3 regions of the Litoribacillus peritrichatus genome follow, and region 3 is predicted to be linked to each of the others. Evidence: predicted binding sites of a transcription regulator. Region 3 holds the regulator's gene; each other region holds the start of a gene.
What was found. Region 3 encodes LexA, which represses DNA repair genes until DNA is damaged. Its sites were predicted from a motif close to TACTGTNTANNTANACAGTA; they were not measured.
Positions count from the first base shown of each region.

Region 1 (8,067 bases), on a different contig from region 3:
CTCAAGAGAAGCAAACCTTGATTCACTCGGTCTGAGGGACATCTCATGGCCGTGTTGTTACCCAAAGATGACCAGGAATTTCCTGAAAGTTCGGAGATTAACGTTACCCCCTTCATTGATGTGATGTTGGTTTTGTTAATCATTTTTATGGTGGTTGCGCCTTTATCGACGGTGTCTGTGAATGTGGATCTACCTGGCTCCACTTCTCAGCCCACAGCAACACCGGAAGATCCTGTCACTTTAACGTTGGACGCTTCGTTGGCTCTGTTTGTAAATGAAGCGCCGGTTCAACGTAATCAGCTGCCCACAACCTTGGATCAACTGCTCAACAAAGACCTTCAAAAGGTCATCTTTATTCAGGCGGACAAACGCGTGGGCTACGGTGATTTGATGGCCTTATTGGATGAAGTTCGGGCAGCAGGCTATTTGAACATTGCTTTAGTCGGGCTGGAGTCGCACTCAGGTCAGAAATGATGAACATCCGAAAGTCTCTGTTGGTTCGATTGACCGGCTCAAAATACACACTCTGGTTAACCGCTTTTGGATTGATGCTGGCTGTGCATTTTGCGGTCGCTTTGTTTTTTCTGTGGCGGGAACCCGAACCAAAACAAACTTTAAACCCCGATGTCGTGCCTGTGGTGGTTGCAGCTGTATTCAGTGCGCCAAAGCAGCCAGATAGTGATCTGGAATCGGAAGATCAAGCGGAATCCAAAATAGAAACGGCCGAACCTGTTCAAGCCGAACACATTCAGGCCGAACCTCTTCAGGTCGTACCCATTCAGGTCGAACCCCCGTCTCCTGTTCTTCGTGATCATCCACAGAAAACAGGCCCTGAAAATCTCCCGGTAATGGATGATGCCGACGTTCTGTTGCCGACGACGGACTCTCAAGAGGAGGAGCAAAATGTTGAAGTTCCGGTGCAAGAAGAGCTATCCCCGCAGGACGTTGCATCAACGGATCAACCAACGGAGACAACGGCAGTTGATCCGCCGGAGCAGAAGATAGAAGAAGCAGAAAAGATTGAAGCTGAAACCGTTGAGGAAAAATCGAGCGAGTCTTCGCTGGCTCAAACCAAATCCATAAATGCGGAAGCCGAACAAGTCTCAGAAGAAATCACAGCACCTGTGCAAGGCTATAGCCCACAACAGGCTGCGCTGGCCCAATACCGCTGGCAAAGCGAACTCATGGCGTATTTAGCCTATGAAAAACGTTACCCCAGATTATCTCGTAAAAAGCAGGAAGAGGGGACGGCCGTGGTACGTTTCAGCATGAATCGTCGAGGAGAAGTTCAATCGGCTTCGTTGGTGCAAGGCACCCGGTATCAGGCATTGAATCGTGAATCTCTTGACCTATTTCAACGTGCGTCACCGCTGCCTCCACCACCGGAGGAAGTCGAAGGTGAACTGGTCGAGTTGGTGATCCCAATCGAGTTTTATTTGGGGTCTTGAGTTGAGAGCTTCTAATTTTTTAGAGGCAATGGAGTCTTAATCATCCTATGAATTCAGTAGGCTAACTTCTGCGTGTTCTTTGTGAGTGTTTAATTTGGTAAATTACTCATTAGTAATTTGAATCGGCTGATAATTCTTGATGGCTGTGACTAGGCGTTTTATTTTCCAAATCGAAATATTTATAGATCAGCCAACCATCGACAGCAGCAACCACAATATCTCTGGGCTTTGGGGTTACAGGACGATCAACGATCTGGATATTACCTTTAACGATTTCACTACGAACTATGGAATCATCCGAAGCCCTCACAAAATAGGTGCACACTTGTTGGGTATCAGAATCTCATCTAAGGGCATGTCCATGTTTAAATTATCTGAGATTGAGATCATGGGAATACTCTTAAACTGTGCATTTACACAGAGTAGCAAGTAATAGAAAAATGACTCCTCAACCTGTCAGTATTGAGTTATACCGGTCAGTATGGATATCATGGCTTTTAATATTATTCTAGTAAATTGACACGCTTAAAACAGATACCCTTGTAGGAAATTAAAGTTATGGATGAAAGAATTATTGCTACGTTAATCGGTATATCTACTGGTTGGGTACTTAGCCAATTAACTGATTTTTTTAAAGAGAAAAGAATTAGAAACCGAAAAATCATAGCAATAAATACTGAACTAGAAGACCTTTCTGCATGGCTTGAAAGAATGAAAAAAACAACAAGATATTCCATGATGCTGGCTCTACATAAGAAAAATAACCATCTAATACCAACACATCTACAAAAATTTCTGATAGATGAGCACTTTCATGAAATTTGTATTTACCTTACAAGAGACAAAAGAATTTGTATTACTGACATTTACAATAATATCAATAGCATCAACTCATCTATAAATGAATTAAGAGAAGTCCTTGACCAACAAAAAGATAATTCTTTCAAAGAGATTATTGATAAGAATGAAGGGCTTTACATTAATGCCATGGAAACAAAATCTAAGATTGATTTTTTATTGAGCAAAAATAAATACAAATTAAACATGTCTGTCGGTCAAGCAGATGAAATTTCAAGAAAACTAACAAGCGAACTTGTAGCAATTAGAGATGAGGCTCTTAAGTTAACGCCCGAAAAAATTACTGAAGCCTATTACAATGAAAAAATATAATCCTTTTTTCAAAAAAGCTGTCAGGTTAAAAATAAAGCTATCTAAGTTCATAAGGTACTGCTCACTATAAAGAAACTGGAACTTGCCGTGCTGGTGAAAAAAACCAATTATGTAATGTGGTGTGTCAAACAAAATGATTTGTGTGAGAGCAGAGAATAAGACCTGGACACCGACCATTTGTTTAGTTTAGCTGTAAGGGTTTGCTAAAGTGGTTGTCTGTGTTTGGTCATTAACAATGACTGACGTTATGATGTTTTGGAATCTAGCTTTGATCATTGAGTCATTATGAAATACATAAACCTGTTGCTCTTTGCCTTAATCGTTTCTTTTCAAACTAATGCTTCAGACAACCTTGAAGCAAAGCTTAAGAAAGGCCAGTCCTTGATTAAGCAATTTGAACTTCATCCAAATGAAGTTGGAAGTATTGAACTTTCCGGAAAAGAGGCTGCTTTGGTCGGCTTTTATTTCGATTTTCCACAGTCGAAAGTTGAAGAATACAAAGGTAGTTATGTGCTGGAGATTAAAGATAAGAACGGGTACGCAAGTGTTTCAACCGGTCCTGTTGATAATGGCGTTGCGACTATGCTTGAGTCTCGTAAAGGTAAGGTTCAGTTTGACTATAAGAACAATACCCAAGAGCGATTTCAGGTATTATTTTGGGAGAAAACCAGATAAAGACCTCGCGCCCAAAAAGCGCGAGCTAATGTACGCAACTGAGTTGCGTGTTAAATGGTAGGATCTTTTACTTATGGAGATAATATGACATGGTAAGTCTGATATTTATTTTAGTTCTAATTAGTATGGTTATTTGTGCTTCCATTGCATACAAGCGCAATTTAAATGGCCCGTTTTGGGTTTTTATGGGGGGGCTTTTGGGGCCAGCCAGTTGCCATTCCATTGGTTATGGCTGTTAAGCAAGAAAAAGGACGTCATTAGGATGCCTTATTCTCAAAACCTATCCTCCCTGTTTACTCATGTCATTCTTGTTATTGCTTTATCAACATTAGCCGGTTGTGCAGATTTCTACCCTATTGAGAAACAATCGCCGGTAAAAGATGAATTCATCACGTTGGCCGAAGATGATCGGGTACTGTATCAGCAGGGGACGAAGGCGCAGGCCTTACTGATCCAAAGTGTTCTGGATGAACAAATACGTAATATTGAAAAAGCACATGGTAAGCCATTTCTTTATCAACCGATTGTTCATTTGTGCGATACACGAAAATGCTTTGCAGAGTATACAGGCATTAATGCGAGCATTTTGGCTGCGGTAACATCCAATGGCTTGTTCTTGAGGTCCTATGTTATTACTCATGAAGATTATTCCCGTTGGCTGGCGCACGAGCTTTCTCACCTGCATTTCCGCCAGCAGGTTTCGGCTTTTAAAACCAGCTTCATACCACAGTGGTATCAAGACGGATTAGCAACCTATGCTTCAAACGGGGGCGGCGCCAATAAAATCAGTCGTGAAAAAGCGATAGAGTATATTCTTCAAGATAAACACATCATTGCGATTGATAGCAGTTCCCTTTTAAGTGACATTTGGCCGTTGAATTACACTGCTTCCAAAGATGACTGGCCAAAAGCCTGGTATCAGCAACATATGAATTACCGCCAAGCCTCTCTGTTGTATGAGTTCCTTCACCCACGCGGAGGGAATACATTAATTCGTGCGCTGGAAAAAGGGGAGGATTTCGGTCAGGCATTTTTATCTGTGTACGGCAAAACACCGGCTGAAATGTTCAGTCTTTATAAGCGCAGTCTGGTTGAGGATGAGAACATTTAATCGTTGTGTATGGCTGGAACGTTGTTCGGTGGTTTGTGAAATCGTCGCCGACTAAACGATTTATCCGTTTGAAGTTTTCAGGTTTAGTTACAAACCAAGAGCATCGCAGTGTCGCAAATGCTCTTGGTTGTCTTTTCTTAGGTTCTGAAGCGAGAAACCAGGGCGGTTAGCTCTTGCGATAAGTGGCTCAGAGTCGACGATGTGGTTTGCGATTGCACCGAGGCTTCATTGGCTTTGAGTGCTTCGTTATGCACGCTGGTGATGTTCAGGTTGATGTCTTCTGCCACGGAGTGTTGCTCTTCTGCGGCGGCAGCAATTTGAGTTGCCATATCACGAATGGTGGTGACGGATTGTTGAATGGCTTCAAAAACAGCTTTGGTTTTTTCAGTGGTCTCCACCGTTTGCATGGAGTGCTCTAAACTGCTGGAGAGCTTTTCAGATACGATGCCGGTTCTTTTGGTGAGTGAAGAGATGAGTGTGTCGATTTCTTCGGTGGATTCCGCTGTTTTCTGTGCCAGTGTCCGTACTTCGTCCGCAACGACGGCAAAACCCCGGCCTTGCTCTCCGGCGCGGGCGGCTTCAATGGCTGCGTTGAGCGCCAATAAGTTCGTTTGTTCGGCGATGCCGCGAATGGTGTCGAGAATGGAGGTGATGTTACTGGACTCTTCTGCCAGTTCTTTCATGGCATCGTTCGAGTCAACAATGATGTTCTCCAATAAGTTCACCGATTCTGATGTTTCCTGAATGTATTGGCGGCCTTGCTGTACTTGTTGTTGGCTGTTGTCTGCTGCGTTGGCGGTTTCGCCGCAGTTCTGTGCGACTTCGTTGGAGGTGGCAACCATTTCATTAAAGGCGGTGGAGACTTGCTCGATGGAGCAGGTTTGTTGGTCCGATATTTCCCGAACCTGCTCTGAGACCCGGTTGGCACTGTTGGCTTCGTCACCCACTTGAGAGGCGTTGTCTTTGATCTCATTAATGAGGCGATGAATGACATCCACGAATGAATTAAAGGCGTTGGCCATAATTCCGGATTCGTCTTTGGCGCTGATGGATAAGCGCCGGGTTAAGTCGCCTTCGCCGCTGGCGATTTCCTGCAGCCCTTCGGTAATGGTTTTCATGGGTTGTGTGATTAAGCCGGACAACCAGTAGCCCAGTGCCGCGAATATCAACACCATAAGCAAACTCACCAGAACAATGGTGTTTTTCAATTGGTCTGCCGGGGCGAAGACTTCGTCTTTAGGCATTAAGCCGATGAATTTCCAGCCCATTTGTGAAAGGTAAATACTGGCGAACCAGGCTTCGTCGTTGAGTGTTATTTCCACCATACCGGTTTCTGAGGCAAGGGTGGCATAACTTTCTCCCAACTCTGCCAGAGGTTTGAAGTTGTTTTCCTGATTGGACGGATCAGCCAAAATGACACCGGTGTCTTCAATCAACATCAAGTAGCCTGCTTCCCCAAATTTGACTTGTTGAACCATGTCGGTCAGTTGCCCTAAAGTTACATCTACGCCGACTACGCCCTTAACCCCGTCGCCTTCAAAGACGGCTAGGTAGTCCAGTAGCGGTGTGCCGGATGTCATGTCGGCATAGGCGGGTGCTCTGACTGCTTCTCCGGGTTTGTTGATGGCTGCGGTGTACCAGGGGCGTGTTCTTGGGTCGTAATTGGCGGCGTTTTTACCGGTTGGCCATTGAATGTAACCGCCGTCATCGGTGCCCAAATACACATAAGCCAGATTCGGGTGAGCTTCGCCAAATTCTTTCATTAACTGAAAGGCGGCCGCTTCTTTTTCGCCGTTTTGAAGTGGGGTCATCTCATTGGGAGAGGCATTCATGTATTTGGTGACTGAGCTGTCCAGCGCCTGAATGTCGGTCGCTTTAGAGAAAAACAGGGCGTCCTCGGCCAGCCCGGTCAGGTATAAGGTGAAGGCATTGTCTATTTGGCGTATTTCGTCGGTGCTTTGTTCTTTGAACGTAGCAACAGCGCTTTCTTCGAGCTTTATGACGGTAATCACGGTGATGATCAGTACCGGAATAATGACGCCCGCCATCAACGAGGTAATAAATTTACTGCGAATGTTCACACTTCGTCCTCATCTTCTTTTTATGCTTAACAGCTTATGTAAGATAGTTCATCGACTGTTTGAGCGATTACTTTATGAACAATAGCGGATATATGGGAACGTGGACGTGCGTTTGTGAATAGGCGGTAGTGAAGGGACGGTTATGACGGTTAGTGATTGGGCAAGAGGCGCTGGCTCCCCCTCAGTGTCTAAGGGGGAGGGGGCAGCTACAGTTTGAAGTACACTTTGATGCCTTCAAGGATACTGGCCACCGCCACCGAGGTCAGGATAAGTCCCATTACCCGGCTGATGATGCTTGCCCCGCTGAAGCCGATGAGGCGATATAATTTACTGGCCAACAGCATGAATATCATGGCAATCAGCAACACCAATAACATCATGGACGTTGTCATCGCCTGCTCTGTTAACGTGTAATCCCCGTTTTTTGTCAGCAGCACTGCGGCCAGCATGGCACCAGGACTGGCCAGAGACGGTATGGCTAAGGGGAAGACGGCCGTTTCATCGCTGTTCACTAACTTCACTTCTTCATCCGGTTTACTTTCACCGAAAATCATTGAGAGTGCGAACAAGAATAAGACAATACCGCCAGCGATCTGGAAGGCGGCCAAAGGAATTTCAATGGCATTGAGGATCAATTCTCCGGCAACCACAAAGAACAATAAAATCAGCGCGGCAATGAGCGTCGCCTTGAGGGCGATTTTTACTTTTACGGCTTCCTGATAATGGCGGGTGACGGCAATAAACACAGGAATGGTGCCAATGGGGTCAATGACAGCAAAAAAGAAGATAAAGTCGGCGACCAGGTTATTTGTCATATGAATCTCTGCCAGAAAATTTCCGCTAAGGTATGTGTTTTTTAAGAGGGTATCAACCGTATCAGTTCAGGTTTTTGTTTTCCTGCGAAGGGGCGTAAATGGTTTGGTGGTATTTGATTAATATTTTGTTGTAAGTGTCGCTGTTTTTTACGCGTTTCATGGATTGTTTAAACTGTTTAATGACCTCCCTGTCTGAGTCGACGTTCATGGCCAGCCATAAGTCTTTGGTTAAGTTTTGAAACACATAAGCCAGTTCAAAGTCGGTGTCCGGGTAACCCATTTCTCGGGCCTCGTGATAGAAGTTCAGTTCTGCGGAGCCAACCAAGTCAATTCTTCCCAGTTTCAATAGTTTGATGTTCTGGCGCGTTGTTGGCACTTCGTGGGTTTTGATGCCGTGGACTTTCAGATACTCCCAGATGGCAGACCCCTGAATGTCGCTGATTTGAAAATTCTTCAGGTCGTTCAGGTTTTTGATGTGAACATCTTTTCGCTTGGCCAGCCTGAATAAAGCGGCGGTAATAGGCGCCAGAGTCCCGATCCAGACAAAGTCTTCTTCTCTCTCTTTGGTACGAATAATTGAAAAAATCAGGGTGTTGGGTTTTGATTTGGCCATGGCCATAGCACGCTTGAAAGGGTACGTTTTGATGGAGGCAGATTTGTTGGGTATGTGCTTCAGAATTTCTAGCACGATCTCTGCTGAAATACCTTTAAGTTTATCGTTATCTCGATAATTGTACGGCGCAAGGTTTTCTGTAACTAGCTGAATA
Region 1 is NZ_BAABBN010000015.1:312,576-320,642, forward strand. It holds gene exbB (tonB-system energizer ExbB) at 1-35, shown strand, start outside; gene exbD (TonB system transport protein ExbD) at 46-474, shown strand; gene ABD744_RS20835 (energy transducer TonB) at 471-1,448, shown strand; gene ABD744_RS20840 (LexA family protein) at 1,558-1,773, opposite strand; gene ABD744_RS20845 (hypothetical protein) at 2,007-2,618, shown strand; gene ABD744_RS20850 (hypothetical protein) at 2,904-3,293, shown strand; gene ABD744_RS20855 (hypothetical protein) at 3,556-4,404, shown strand; gene ABD744_RS20860 (methyl-accepting chemotaxis protein) at 4,542-6,485, opposite strand; gene ABD744_RS20865 (MarC family protein) at 6,692-7,300, opposite strand; gene ABD744_RS20870 (substrate-binding periplasmic protein) at 7,362-8,067, opposite strand, start outside.
Region 1: a site for LexA is predicted at 1,852-1,871, ahead of ABD744_RS20840 (LexA family protein). Genes of this name have one in related genera too.

Region 2 (8,067 bases), on a different contig from region 3:
TCATCCGGGCAGCAGTACCGACGTATTGATCTTCCAGAAAAATCGCATGAAGTTCGATGATAAATTAGTAAGTAATTTATCCAATCCACAAGCTGTCAGTCGTTTTAATGACGCCTTTAACCAACCTCTGATTGAGACCGACGTTGCAGTCCGGTCACTAATCGGGACACCTGTGTACAACGGAGAAAGATAAAATGAATACATTGTTTATTCTCGTACTCGGTTTAAGCCTTTTGGCCTTCCAAGGATGGATGTTCAAGTTACTCACCGGGGAGCGCTGGCAGTTTCTGGCAACCATTCCTTTAAAGAAAAACCCTCAGGGTGAATGGCTTGGACTCAACCTGACCTACTACGGTGTATTCACCGCTACCTCGCTAGCCATTGGCGTTATCTTGTTTATATTGATGATGGCATCGGTAGGCAACTCTTTGACACTATCCGCTGTGGTGATCGCAGCACTGCTGGCCGTTTGCCTGCCGTCTGCACGTTTAGTGGCCCGCATCGTAGAAGGCAAAAGCCATACCTTCACTATTGGCGGAGCAACCTTCGTTGGCATCATTTGCGCACCCCTATTCATCGAAGGTTCCAATCTACTTATGGCCAAATACGGCGAGTTGTCACTCATTCCGACCATGGCAGCCATGTCCATTGCTTACAGCTTTGGTGAAGGCATAGGTCGCCTTGCATGCGTCAGCTTCGGTTGTTGCTACGGTAAGCCAATGCAAGAAATGCCAAATTGGGTGCAGAAAGTGTTTGGCCCGCTAAGTTTTACCTTTTCAGGCGAAACACGAAAAGCTTGTTACGCCTCCGAATTACACGGCATTCAAATATTGCCGATACAGGCCATTACGTCAGTATTGTATGTTTTGTGCGGACTGATCGGATTATTTACCTTCCTTGAAGGCTTCTACTTCTTTGCTTTAATGTTTACCCTGGCGTTTACTCAGTTCTGGCGTCTTTATTCTGAAACCTTAAGAGCAGACTATCGTGGAGGCCAAAAGATTTCACCTTATCAAATAATGACGGTCGTCGCCGTGGTCTACACAGCCATTTTCATGAGTTTCTACCCGGCACCGGAAGTGGTTGAAGCGAACCTTATCAACGGCTTGTCTTTTCTCTGGTCGCCAGAAGTCATACTTGGCGTTCAGGCCATTTGGTTACTGTCGTTCTTTTACACAGGCACAAGCACCGTCACCAGCTCCAACCTGAAGTTTCAACTGCACAGAGACAGAATTTAAAAACGCATTTAAATTCAACAGATACAAAAAAGGCACTTAATCGAGAATTAAGTGCCTTTTTAATACGTTCCAAAACAGTTAACCGCTTTGGGACCCTGACTGGGATTTCTCTTCGGCTTTATTATAAGCCGTATAAGCAGAAATCAAATGACAAACCCAACCTAAAAAGCCGCCCGTGCCTATCCATAACCCCGGTGTGATAATCAACCAAAATAAAGCACGCCAAAAATGGCCATTATATATTTGACCAACGCCCGGAATAATTAAACTTAAAACAGCTGCAATTCCTGAGTTCGACAATGAGTTCTCCTTAGAAAATCCGCTTACAAGGTGTATTAATGGTTACAACCTGGTCCGTGAACGTGGCCGTGCTCCAGTTCATCTGCGGTAGCATCACGTACATCTTTAACAGTCACATCAAAAACAAGGTCTTTACCTGCCAACGGATGGTTACCATCGACCGTAACTTTATCACCTTCAACTTCAGTCACGATAATCTGAATCGGATGACCGTCCGGAGATTCCGCGTGGAAAGCCATGCCCGGCTCAACTTTATCCACGCCTTCAAACGCTTCCATTGGTACTTCCTGAACCATTTGATCATGGTATTCGCCGTATGCTTCTGCAGCAACGATTTCAACGTTCACTTGATCACCAACGGTTTTACCTTCTAAAGCCTTTTCCAGACCAGGAATAATGTTATTAGCACCATGAACATACACTAACGGCTCGGAACCTTCAGACGAGTCAAGCACCTGACCATTGGTGTCAGATACTTTAAAATCCATGGTTACTACTTTTTGATTTGAAATAGACATATTAGCTCTCAAGTGAGGGTTATTCGCTTCATACGAACAACAAAATTTAAAGACTCAAAGACACATTGTAAGTGCCTTTAAGTCATAATCAAAATTTCATTGAGAACTATCTAAGGGCAGATCAGAATTATTCAACCCAAGAGGCAAGATTTATCAAAGCTTTCATCGGCTAGCCATCAATTCCAAGAAAGCCTGCCAATTCGGTATACCCGCCAATGTGTTCCTTGCCATGAAATATCTGAGGTACAGTTTCAACAGGCTTTCCTACTGTTTTTTCCAGATCAGCCTTAGAAATGCCCTCCTTATGAATGTCCACGTAAATAAAATCCAGAGCTTTGGTTTCACATAACGCTTTCGCTCTACGACAAAAACCACAACCTTCACGACCAAAAATTGTAATGCGTTTCATAATTGCTCTCTCCGAAGTGTTTCAATAGAGCGAATTATGAACAACCAAATAAAAACAATGAAATTAATTAAATTCAAAACACTAATAGAAAAAAACTATCAAAATAAACTGATTTGACCACTGGCGGTATGAGATCCCATCGAAAAATCATTACAGTTCAAATGCTCTTTTGTCTGACTGTTTAGGTGATTCTTCCGACAGGCCATATAAAAGCGCTGAGCAATCAGCTCCGAAAACACCCCGGTACCGGTCATCCGCTGATTAAAATTGGCGTTATATAACTTCCCGTTTCGGCTTTGCTCAATCAGACTTAAAACATGTCTGGCACGTTGAGGAAAGTGAGCATGGAGCCACTCAACGAATAAAGTTTTCACTTCATGCGGCAGCCTAAGCAAAATATAACGCGCAGAGTACGCCCCTGCCTGAGCACTTTCGTAAAGAATTGATTCCAGTTCAGAATCATTAATGGCTGGAATGACAGGAGCAACCAAAACGCCTGTCGGCACACCGGAAGAATTTAATGCAGAAATGAGCTTTAATCGGGTGCGTGCATCGGCGGCCCTTGGCTCCAGGGTACGTTTCAGCTCGTTATCCAGAGTCGTCATGGAGACATTAACAGAACACAGACCTTGTTTGGCCATATCAGAAAGAATATCCAGATCTCGTTCAATTAAACTGCCCTTAGTAATAATGGACACCGGATGCTTTACCTCATAAAGCAATTCCAGAATCCCCCTAGTTAGCGCCCATTTGGCTTCTAATGGTTGATACGGATCGGTATTCGACCCTAAAACAATCGGCTTACATTGGTATCCGGGCTTCGAAAGCTCTTCCCTTAAAACTTCCACAACGTTCGTTTTGCACACTAATTTGGTTTCAAAATCCAGCCCGGCAGACATATCATGGTAAGCGTGCGTCGGCCGGGCATAACAGTACACACACCCATGCTCACAGCCCGCGTAAGGATTGACCGACTGCTCGAACGGTAAATCCGGAGACTTATTTTTAGATATTACCGATTTGGCCAGTACCTCCTGCACTTCCGTTTCAAGCTTCTTACCAGAAGAAAAAGATTCACTTTCGTAATCTACGCCCAGCTCTGCCAAAGAGTCGCTATCCCGGACAATCACGTTTTGATGAAAGCGGTTGTTCGGATTGGAAATGGCTCCGCGACCTTTCATTACCTGAGTAGAAATAGACATAAAACCTCCAATCACAACTTGAGCTTGCTACACCAAACCAGAAAATACTGTAATTATTTACAGTATTCTAAAGATAAAGAATTCTTAAGTGCTTTGCAATAAAAAACCAAGCTCTTTTTTTCACACGCACAACAAAGCCCCAACAAGGTTTAGAAATTATTTTTTGACTAAAAATCATTCAGCTTTTCAAACCAACTTCAATATTTACACTATATTTTTAATGAGTTGCTTTTAAGAAAGAGGGATCTTATGAATGCGGTGGTAAATGACGACCAATACATGACACATGTTACCGACCTCGGCGAGTCTGAAGTTGTCACTGCCAGTGAAGACATTGTCAGTGAAAAAGGCGTCATGCTGCTGCCCAAAGGGGCGGCAATCAACAAAAAGATGTTGTCCAAACTTCAGCAACATTCTCTGGATCAGCAGGTCGATCAGGTGATCACCATAGAAGACGCATTGGACAGCGCTCAGATTATGGAAATTGGCCAGCTGCTTTTAAAAGAACATCCGGAATTCGCCGCTTCGCAGGCGTTTTTATTTGACCGAACCATGCCCATTCGCAGTTTTGGTCGCTTAAGACTGAACACAACCACCAGAAATAAACTGACCGTCTGTAAAAACCAAAAGCCCGAGCTGTTCGAGCATTCGATGTTAGTGGCGTATTGCTGCATGTGTGTCGCCGATTTAATGAAGGTGCCATTGATTGATGCGGACGATCTCATCACCGCCGCCATGCTTCATGACCTTGGCATGATGCACCTCAGTAAAGAGTTCCATGACCACAGTGCAATTTACACACCGGAGCAAGAACGGCAAATTGCATCCCACCCCATCATCATGTATCAGATTCTTGCAAAATTTCCCGAATACACAACCATTGCCAACCTGATTTTGGAGCATCATGAACACTTGGATGGCAGTGGCTACCCGAAAGCACTTGTGGGTAAAACATCACTCCCCAGCCAAATATTATCCGCCACTGAGTGCGCCATCAGTGTCTTTCAAAAGCATGGCTACAACTACACCTTGTCTGTATTAAAAACCCACATGGCAGAACAATTTAACGATAAAGTATCAAAGTGCTTAATCAAAATATTGAACAGCTGGCACGAAGCGTCTTCTGAGTTTGATTTCCCCAGAAACTATGATGACGTAGAATTGCTCTATGAAAAATTAAACACATCCGTCACCAGCGGTGCAAAAACCCTATCCACACTCACCAATCCTTTTGCCAGCAGCTCAGCCGTCATTCATTTAAAACAAAGAATCAGTGCAATACAGGTTTCGTTGGCCAACGTCGGGCTGGATAAATTACGTGGCGCAACGACGCTTAAAATGACATCAGACGACGATGACCTGATCATAGAAATTGGCGATGTTATTCAGGACAGCATTTTTCAGGTGTTTGATAGCATCAGAATTTTCCGCCGTCAGCTACACCCGGAAAGCAAAGTCCCCTCTGAACTCACTGCATGGCTGAAACAAACTGAAGACACACTCAAGGATTGCTTTTTAGGCGAGTAAACAGTTAACCGCTACATGCATGAATGAACAACCGCCGGTGCAAATACACCGGAGTAAACGCTTTAATTATTGGACGCTATCCCGCTGATATGAGCCAAAACAAAAGCCCTCTATGGCACAATTTTTTCCGGAAGAAAACCGAGTTCACAGAACGGATCGCAGAGCTTTGGCTGCAAACGCCTCTGTTCAACAAGATTTCTAAAAAACACTGCCAGCTACTCGTTCCGGACATGCATTTAAGAACCTATCAAAACAACGAGGTTATCTTCCGCCAAGGTGAAACCGGCATTGGTGCGGCCTTAATTTTAAGCGGTCAGGTAAACATCACCTCCAATGACAAAACACTGGCAACCTTAGGCTCAGGGGACTTTTTCGGCGAAGTTGCGCTGGTTGTTGATGAACCGAGAACCGCCAACGCGGTAACCACAGAGAATACCGAGGTTATCTTTTTTCTCAGACAAAACCTCGATGAACTCACAGACCGCTACCCAAGAGACGGGGCAAGGCTTATGAGAAACCTGGCGAAAATATTAGCCACCCGACTCAGAATCAGTAATCAGTCGGTCACCAATGAATAACTGGCTACATCGTCCTTCCGGCTTGGCCATCATAACGTTTTTGGTGATCACCTCCACCGTAGCCGGTCTATCCCTATTATTTAAGCCTGTTTTCTTCGCATTACTGGTGTCGTTCACCTTATACGCATTACTGGAACCTGTAGGCAATCAAATGACCGGCCGAGGCCTGCCACCAGCAACCACTGCATCCATTATTCTATGCCTGTTAATATGCCTCAGTACTTTATTTACTTTTATAGGATTTCCTAAATTACTCGATGGCCTGGTATCCGCTCAGGAAAAAACCGGCATTTTCAAGTCGACATTGCTCAGTTGGGTCAACCAAATTCAGCACGAAGTAGAAAAATCCGGCATTACAATCGACCATGAAAGCATCCAACAATTCATGAACGGCTCTGGCACCACACTCAACTTAGAGGCCATCATTGAAGGATCGAACATTTTGTTAAATATTTCAGGCACCCTATTACTGGTTCCTTTCATCGTATTCTTCCTGCTAAGGGATTACCGGTCATTAAGAAATCGTTTGCTGGCGCTTCTGCCAAACGATTATTTTGAGATGGGGTGGTTGATTTATTATCGAGTGGCCAAACAGCTTCAGGGTTATATCCGAGGTGTCATCATTCAAACTTCCATACTGGCAACCGTATCAACCATCGGATTTTTACTTGCCGGCTTTGATTCGCCTTTGATGCTCGGTATTTTAGCGGGACTGTTTGGTATCATTCCCTATTTAGGGCCTGCGCTCGCACTGTTTCCGCCACTTTTAATGGCAATGAGTGTACAACCTTTTGATATTTATTACGTTTGGGCAGCGGTATCAGTCATCGGCGTGGCATTCATTTTCGACAATCTGGTAGTAATCCCGACCATCATAGCCAACTCCGTTGACCTCCACCCTTTCGTGGTCATTGTCGGCGTGATCATTTTTGGCAGCTTATTCGGAATCATAGGTACAATCTTAGCGCTGCCAATTCTAGCAGCTTCCAAGATTTTATTTGTGGGACTTTATCAGGGGTTTTCTCAACGAGACATCACTCAGCAAGTCTCTTAAAATCAACCACGATGATCTGACACAAACGGATTATTTTTGCGTTCAAAGCCAATGGTTGAATTCGGCCCATGACCGGCAATGAACTCATAATCATCTTCCAGCGACCAAAGCTGCTGATGAATAGAATTCACTAAGGTATCCATGTCTCCTTTAGGAAAGTCTGTCCGGCCAATCGAACCGTTAAACAACACATCCCCCACAATGGCCAGCTTTGAAGGATGGTGAATGAAGACCACATGACCCGGAGTATGTCCAGGACAATGACGGACTTCAAGATATTGATCTCCCACCTGAACCGTATCACCTTGCTCTAACCATTGATTTGGGGAAAACGATTTGGTGGCCGGAAACCCAAACATCATGCTTTGCTGAGGAAGCAAATCAATCCAAAACTGTTCTTCTTTTTGCGGACCAACAATAGGTACGCCCTTAGTTTCTGCCAAATCCGCAGTAGCCCCCGCATGATCGATATGGCAATGCGTCAGCAACACTTTTTCCAGCGTCAGACCCAGTTCATCAATCGCGGCCAAAATTTTGGGTAAATCACCGCCGGGGTCAACCACCGCTGCTTTTTTCGTTTTTTCACACCAAATCACCGAGCAATTTTGCTCAAAAGTAGTGACTGGAACGATTTTATAAGCCAATCCACGTCCTGCTGACATCCAGCAAACTCCTATTGTTATATTTTAAATTACAGCCGAGCGACCAATGTTGCACGAGTCGGTGCCGGATAGCCTTCAATGGTCTTATTCACATCGTCGGGATCTAAGAAATCCGCCAGCGAATTAAAGTGCATCCATTCGGTGGATCGCTGCTCTTCAAGGGATGTTTGATTCACATCCACCACCTTTATGTCTTTAAATCCGACACGCTCCAACCACTGAATAAGCGTTTCACACGAAGGTAAAAACCACACGTTACGCATTTGTGCGTAACGGTTCGCAGGTACCAGGCTATAACCTTCCGGGCCATCAACCACCAAAGTCTCCAGTACCAACTCACCATGAGGTTGCAAACAGGCTTTCAGTTGATAGAGATGATCAATCGGTGATCTCCGGTGATACAGCACCCCCATAGAAAACACGGTATCAAAGCCGCCTACATTTTCAGGCATGTCTTCCAGCGTCAACGGTAGCATATACACATTGTTTGAACCGATAAAATGGCGGGTTGCCCAATACTGCATGTTCGACAGAGGAGAAGGCTCTATGCCAACCACCAAATTAGCACCGGCACCAGCC
Region 2 is NZ_BAABBN010000004.1:1,709,568-1,717,634, forward strand. It holds gene ABD744_RS08975 (phosphatidylserine decarboxylase) at 1-193, shown strand, start outside; gene ABD744_RS08980 (prolipoprotein diacylglyceryl transferase family protein) at 195-1,238, shown strand; gene ABD744_RS08985 (DUF5683 domain-containing protein) at 1,317-1,538, opposite strand; gene ABD744_RS08990 (FKBP-type peptidyl-prolyl cis-trans isomerase) at 1,574-2,056, opposite strand; gene ABD744_RS08995 (GrxA family glutaredoxin) at 2,226-2,465, opposite strand; gene ABD744_RS09000 (PA0069 family radical SAM protein) at 2,564-3,667, opposite strand; gene ABD744_RS09005 (HD-GYP domain-containing protein) at 3,917-5,194, shown strand; gene ABD744_RS09010 (Crp/Fnr family transcriptional regulator) at 5,284-5,772, shown strand; gene ABD744_RS09015 (AI-2E family transporter) at 5,765-6,826, shown strand; gene ABD744_RS09020 (MBL fold metallo-hydrolase) at 6,829-7,470, opposite strand; gene cmoB (tRNA 5-methoxyuridine(34)/uridine 5-oxyacetic acid(34) synthase CmoB) at 7,518-8,067, opposite strand, start outside.
Region 2: a site for LexA is predicted at 3,713-3,732, ahead of ABD744_RS09000 (PA0069 family radical SAM protein). Genes of this name have one in related genera too.

Region 3 (8,067 bases):
AAAAATCTTATCGCTGATCTCCTGGTTCGACATACCTTCCGCCGCCAGTTCAAGAATTTGCTTTTCACGCGCCGTTAATGATATTTGCTGATCATCCAATTCCAGCTGACCATTCATTTGTTTAGCATGAATCGCTTTCTCAAGTTTCTCTACGTAAGCAACCAAATCTGAGTCGTGAAAAAGTCCTGAGTTTTTAGATGCATCAATAAACACAATCAATGCTTCTGGCAATTCTGCCAACGCCCGAAGGTAACCTTGTTCGCTGGCCGCTATGATTGCATTTCTGAAAAAAGTAAGTGCGGTATCCTTGTTATCATCCAACCAGTGATACATAGCCATTAAAAGATTTTCTGTGCCCGAACGACTGACTCCGTCATCCCGCTGTACATCATGACCAATTAAATCGAAAATGGCTTTAAGCTCACCAATGGATTGTTTATGCCATGCAACACGAGACCTAGCAGTAATCACCCAGCCATAACCAGAAAGGTACGGAGAAATTCCGATTTGAGGAAGCACCCCCTCTTGAGCCAGACACCATTCAGCTCGATCAAAACGACCATGATCCATCAGCAATTGCGCCTGAGCTGCACGACAAATTCGCCAAGCCCTTTGTTGACCTCGCTGTTTATAATGATTCAGCAGGCGTTCCAACTCATCCAACCCGGACTCTTCATCCCTAAACCAGGAAACAAGTCGGCTTCGTACCGCATATAAACGCGCCTGTAAAAAGCTGGACTGAACCATCCCTTCAGCAACAGGTTTACGATCCTGAAGCATATCCCAGGCATTTTGAAGTTTATTCCCTTCAAAATTTAAAAGCGCATTCACAAGGCGATACCACTCAGTAATCCCCTCTACCTCTTTAACCGATTCCAAAGCAGTAATTTCAGCCCTTGCCGCCTTTAGCATTCCGGTTTCATAAAAGTGATACGCCCGAATGGCCTTAATTAAGCTCTTGGTGAAATCTCCTTTTAGCTCCGCAGCAAAACGCTCAGCAGAACTGATATTATCCCCGCACTCTCCGGGGCGCCCTTGCAACATCAAAATAACAGCAGCCAACACATTAAAATGCGCAGCTAACCAAGGATCAATTTCATCAAAGTAAGGCTGCACTTTATTAATGCTGACATGAGCACTGTCCAAATCATCATTTCGTAAATTAATGAGAATGGACAACAAATAACAAATTGCCTCACGCTCAGATATTCCCACGGGCTGATGGCGCTCATCTTGCTGCATTAAACGCAGCAAAGCCCGCTCGGCCTCTTGATCATAACCATCCCGAATTAATATCCAAATACGCACCAACTGCAGCCTGGGATATTGAAGCGTAATATCGCGCGGAATCTGTTTAACCCAAGCAAATACTTCAGATGCAGAGGACTGATTCAGTAAATCAAAGATACACGCACTGATGAGGCTGGCGGCCATCTCAAAATCTCTGGCAGCAAAAGCATGCTCAATGGCAGATACGCTGTGGTTATGCGTGCTGTACCACATACTTGCGGAAAAATGCAGCTGGATCAAACTTTCAGGCTCATCAACCATGAGACGCTGATGCAGGAACCGGCGATACAATGGATGGAAACGATGTTCACCCAAGCCAACAGGCTCAATATAGAGCTGCTGAGCATTTAACCGCTCAAGTAGAGCATCACTTTCTGTATTACCACTCAGTGTCGAATACAGTTGACTGGTAAACTTCTCAACAATGGAAAGTTGTTTGGCTGCCCGACGAATAGGCTCTTCAAGATGTTGGTAGGCATCATCAGAAAAGTAGCTGAGAAAATCCTGATGATTACCAAAATATTCCTCAAAGCTATCAATCTTCATTTGTTCTTCAGAAGAGATATGATCCAGCGCATTAGAAGCCAGCACCAAGCCTGATATCCAACCATCCAGCGCCGAAATCAACGCATCCCGTTTTTGCACCTTTACAGGAGCATCAATGGCTTCAAGCAACAACCGGCTATCACCCGAAGACAACTTCAAATCATGGTATTTGTATTCAGCAAGTTTTCCCTTTGATCGATAACGACCCACACTGATCTGAGGCTGATGACGACTGGACAAACACAAATGCACATTACTCGGCATGTGCGCTAAAAACAGCGAAATCGCTGCCGTCAAAATAGGGCTATCAAGTAGATGAAAATCATCAATAAAACAATAAATGGGGTCTTCAAACTCTTCCAGGTCAGCGATCAGCTGCTCAGCCAGGCGAAGAAAATTTACGTTGGGCTCATCCTCGAAACGTCGATAAGAAGCATCCAAATCAGGCCAGATTACAGGTTCCGTTCGTTGCAAAGATTCGATGATGTAAGAAAAAAACCGAACAGGATCATTATCATCACGAGAGAGGTTCAACCAGCAAACTTTTTCATCTTTAGCTACCAGCTCATGATACCACTGACTCAGTAAAACAGACTTCCCCGTTCCTGCAGGCGCCGTTACCAACGCAAGTGAGGTATGAGGTTTATTAAATGGATTATCGATCGTACTTCGCTGAATAAAATAAGACTCAAGCGCAGAAGCCTTAATCTTAGATTCAATCAAAGGAATTTGTGTAATAGACTTTCTCAGCTCTTGTAAACTGAAAACAGACTCTGGGCTACCAACCATTCGCCACCCTTAACTCGTTTGAGCATGATGTGCCTTATATATCCAAGGCACTTTAATTATTATTTTTATTCAGCCAACTATTCTGACTAAGCCGCATCTTAGCACAAGGAAAAATGCGACATGAGGTCAATTAATTACCAAATGTAATTTAGCGGTTAACTTCACACTTTAAACTTAACCAGCTTCACTGCAAACACATAAGAATTCATTAAGTTGCGGGAGCCATCAAACCAGCACTTACAAATTTGGCAAGGTATGAAATCATATCCTTAAACTGACTATCTACGGACAAGTCACTTGCAGCCATCGCCTGCAGTGAGTCTACGCTGGACATAGTAAATGCAAGGGTTCCAAGTACGAAGTGAATTCGCCAGAACCACTCGATCGGAGTCATTTCTGGACAAGCCGTCTTCATGGTTCTCATGAAAGGCTTAAACACATCGGAGTAATGCTCTTTTAAATATTCTCTCAAATGACTTTGGGCCTGAGCGTAAGCCAGCCCCATAAGCCTCATAAATACAGCAACACTTTGATCATTCCGTACTGCGACCACTTGAGCAGAGGAAGCAAGAACAGCAATCATATGTGCAATATCAATGTTATCTTCACCGACTTGCTGAATATAGGCATTCAATTGATCACGAAACTCTCGGCTGAACGGGGTTAAAAATCGCGAGAAAGTCGCCTGAATCAAAGCTTCTTTAGAACCAAAGTGGTAATTTACAGCAGCAAGGTTAACTCCCGCCTTACTTGTTATCATACGCAATGAAGTTTCTGCAAAACCTCTTTCGGCAAATAACTCCTGCGCCGCATCCAAAATTTTATCGACCGTATTTCCATTGGCCATCATTGCGTCTCCACATAAAAAAACAACTGTTTGAAACATACGTTTGAAAACTATTTATGTCAAGAAAAGCAAAAATTTAACGTATTGTTGATTAGAGTGTTCAACCTAAAATAGACAAAGAGCCTCCAAAATACCAGATTTCCAAAACAAATCACAAGACAACCAATCGAAACAGGCGTTAAAAATAAACCAGTAAACTCAATACATTATATAGAAGAGTGACACTGCCCCTGCTCTAAAATAAAGTTCATTGGTTCGTAGTTTATCAACACCAGCGAACAACGAATAAAAAGATCCAGATAATACGACTCCGCAAATTATTGAGGCTGAATCCCCCTCAGCCGGGTTTACTCCAACAAGCAAATACTGTATACATATACAAAACTGTATAAAAGGTCAGGTCATGATTAAACTAACCAAACGCCAACAAGAAGTACTTGATGTGATCAAAAACCACATCGATGATACTGGCTACCCCCCTACTCGCGCAGAAATTGCAAAAACGCTGGGCTTCCGATCCGCGAATGCCGCAGAAGAACATTTAAAAGCCCTGGCAAAAAAAGGTGCCATAGAAATGATGCCAGGCACATCCAGAGGTTTAAGAATCCCTGATTACGAACCAAATACACATAACTCTGCAAACGATGATTTAAGTAACGAGCCTCAAGGGCTTCCGGTCATTGGCCGTGTAGCCGCTGGCTCACCGGTATTAGCAGAAGAGCACGTCGATCACATATGTCCGGTTCAACCAGAGTTTTTTAATCCTAAAGCGGATTATCTACTGCGAGTCCAGGGATTGAGCATGAAAAATATCGGCATCCTGGATGGCGACCTGCTCGCTGTGCATAAAACTGAAAATGTGCAGAACGGTCAAATTGTCGTTGCTCGCATCGGTGATGATGTCACAGTGAAACGACTGGACAAACAAGGCAGCATTGTGCGCTTACTGCCTGAAAATGAAGATCTAGAGCCCATTGAAATTGATACTAATCTTGAGCCTGTCTTCATCGAAGGACTGGGGGTTGGCGTCATCCGAAACGAAGGTCTTTAGCCTGACAAACTGAACCAGGTGAGTTGAATCTGACGACGCAAACCTTTAAAAACCACGAAGCAAGCTCACTTACCTTGCTTGCTTCCGTTTTCATATTGATGTCGCTGAGATTGAGTAAGCTTGATTGACAAAAAGCTCACCTGAGATGCCATCTTTTGCTTAACGAAACACTCAGTATGCTCGGTAATGCATCAAATCTCCCGAAATAGGACAAGTAAAATCCAGCTCAACCAATCCGAGTTGCATGACGTCTCGGTCTGTATTTCCTCCAATATACTCATCCCCCAAAACAGGGTAACCTCGCTCCATAAAATAACTGCAGATATCTTTAGATTCACCTTGGTTCAGGTAAAGGTCAACCACGGTACTGTGCGTATGCTCCACGTAACGAACGGGTTCTAACTTCCCTTTTAATGTAAAGTCTTCATCATCAAAATCCAGCTCAGTACTGTCTTCAAACTGACCAGAAACTTCTACCCGATATTTAAATCGAATTTCATTATTTTCCAACATGGCGGTAAACGTCGCGGCTGAGCGACGATGATGAACAATCAACAAAACACCTTTGGAGTCATCTGCCAGCTCATACAACAAGTAGGCATCACGCTCTGAATCATAAGACTGATCAGCCACTCTTAATAACGAAAGGTGATCACCAAACAACTCCCCCTCCAGTGGCATGCCTGCAGGTTTCAACCAAATACTGTATTGTATTTGATCCGTCAGCAATTCAGCTTTCTGGGGTTTCATATTGAGGTAATCCTGATCGTAATACACCTCAACTTTATCCCCGATCTTCAGAGGCGTTTGTGCTTTTCTCAGTGACGAGCGTTCGCCTTTTCGCTCTAAAAAGACTGCGCCTTTTTTCATCGCATCTTTAATACGAGACTTCGAAAGTTGATCAAAGTGACTCCATAAAAAATCAACAGCCACTAAAGAATCCAATTCAGTAACGTCCAGCTCAACCTCAAAGTGCATAAAGTATCCATTTAACTCATTAATAAAGTGACAATTCTATCGAATTTTTAAAACAGAACGAAGAAAACTAAATCGTATTTTTTAAGTTAATGCTTTCATGTATAGATTATCCTCTTTAAAAAAGAAATCTTTACTGTTATTGCTATACTCTGTTCAAAAACAACCAAAGAAGACATTCAATTTTATGAGCCCAATGAAACAAGTGATTAACTACTGGTTTGGTACTCTAGATGAAGACGGGTTTGCACACCAAGAAGAAAAGCAGAAGTGGTGGTCTGCCTCCGATGAAATCGACTTGGAAATAAGTCATAAATTTGGTGACTTAGTCAAACAGGCTCTGAACCACCAGCTCAAGGACTGGCGAGAGTCCACGACAGGAAAACTGGCTTCCATCATTCTGTTGGATCAGTTCACGCGCAACATTTATCGTGGTACAGAACAAGCATTTTCGGGTGACAACAAAGCTTTGAAAATCTGCAAGATGGGCCTCTCATCTGGCGAGGATCTGGATTTAACAGCCGAACAACAAGTTTTCTTTTATATGCCCCTTGAGCACTCTGAAGACCTGGAAGATCAGGAACTGTGCATCCGCCTTCTGGAAGGGCTTAAAAAACGAAGCCCACACCACAAAGAAGAAACCATTGATGGCTACATACGTTTTGCCAAGCATCACAGAGATATCATCGCAGAGTTTGGGCGTTTCCCCCATCGAAACAAGGTTCTGCAAAGAAAGAATACGCCGGAAGAAGAACGCTATCTTGATGGAGAACACACCAGTTTCGGACAATAGTGGAACCTTATGAGTTATAACACCATTAATGACCAGCAACGGCTTGCTGGTTCGTTTTCACACGATACACCGGATAAGGCGCCATTTTACGGACATTATCAGGAAACTTACCTAACACATCATGCAGCGCACTGCAGGTAATATATAAATACCCTTGCGGCCCAAAACTGAATCCATCCGGCCAACGCAGCTTGTCCGTTTTTAATAAGGTAACTCTCTCACCATTCGAATTCATGCGAACCACAGCAGAGTGTTCAATGTCGGTCAGGTAAACATTATCATTTTGATCCGTTGTCATCCCGTCAGTCATCGTTTTGCGACCAACAGGTTCAACAAACCCGGCCAGCACACGATCATTTGCCTGAGCATATTTGAGATGCCGTGTGGGAATCTTATACAACATGTCACCAGACACAGACGCATAAAAGAGGGTTTCGCCATCGCGACTCAAAGCAATGCCATCGACCCCCGGATTAATGGTAAAAATACCGGCAATCGTCATCGGGCGACCCTGCACCACTGGCTCATATTGACCCGCACGCACGGAAATATCACTCTCCAAGATACGACGAGCACTTTGCTTTTCAACACTGTAAACAACCAAAGCGGGGGTTTGCGCAAAAATACTGGCATCTGATATAAAAACGTACAAGCCATCTGGGCTTACCTGAAAATCATTTGCATGCGAGCCAACACCAAACGTTTCAGAACCAAAATCAAACTCATGAACTAACGCTCCGGTATCCAAATCAAACGCCAGGAGTCTCGGCTGACCAACACCATGGGTACCGGCATCCAATGTCCATAGCCTGTTTTGCTGATCCACCCGAAGAGAAAGCACTTGTTGAAATGCCTTGGGTTCCGGCCCACCTGGCTGCCAGCTTCGACCAGGAAACGGTCGAACCTCTCCATCTACCAGCTCAACAACGTTAAACTCAGGCCCGGCATCCGGATGAAACGTTATAAAAATCCGGCCATCAGGAGCAACAGCAATGTTCCCCGGAGGCATGGGTAACTCTGCCACAAGCTCCAGTCTATCTTCTGTCCACAGAGGTGAAGAAGTTAAGTCGGGAAAACGTTCTGTCTCAGCGTATCGCCACCAAATAAACACAACAAAAAGTACAAAAATAGAAATTAATACCGCTAGCTTTTTCATTGTCCGTTCTCATTATAATTTTATAAATAAAAACCCAACATCTTCATCCTGCTCGAAAATGAATTGAGCAACGCCTAAATCTTTGGCCAACAAAACAAGGCCGGATCACCGATCTCTTTTAGTTTGTTAATCAAACCGGGATGAAGAAACCAACGCCCCTGCTTTGGTAATGCGCTTACCGCAATTTCATTCCCTTGATACACAAAATTCAAAGCCCAAGCATGAAGATAGCCCCGGTCTTCATCCGTCTGAGAGCTGGAATAACGTTCATCCCCCAAAACCCCTGATCCTATACTTTTAAGCGCAACCCTAAGCTGATGAGTTTTGCCAGTATGAGGTTTAAGAACAAACAAACGTAAGCCCTTACTTACCTCATCCGTCAGGCTGAATGAGAAGAATTGAGTAATTGCAGGATTGGTGTAAGTCTTCACTAACCGCCAATTCCCACCTCTTGAGGTTTCCATATCCCCTTTAATCAAACCTTGCTTTTTCTTCGGTTTTTGATCTGACAATGCAAGATAGTATTTTGATACAGAACGCCTTTCAAACATACCACTAAGTAAGCGATTACTACGGCTATTCTTAGCAAGAATCAATAACCCGGAAGTCATTTTATCCAA
Region 3 is NZ_BAABBN010000007.1:1,469,869-1,477,935, reverse strand. It holds gene ABD744_RS16345 (LuxR C-terminal-related transcriptional regulator) at 1-2,625, opposite strand, end outside; gene ABD744_RS16340 (TetR/AcrR family transcriptional regulator) at 2,834-3,475, opposite strand; gene lexA (transcriptional repressor LexA) at 3,876-4,523, shown strand; gene ABD744_RS16330 (pseudouridine synthase) at 4,695-5,501, opposite strand; gene ABD744_RS16325 (DUF924 family protein) at 5,686-6,291, shown strand; gene ABD744_RS16320 (L-dopachrome tautomerase-related protein) at 6,317-7,447, opposite strand; gene ABD744_RS16315 (TIGR01621 family pseudouridine synthase) at 7,522-8,067, opposite strand, start outside.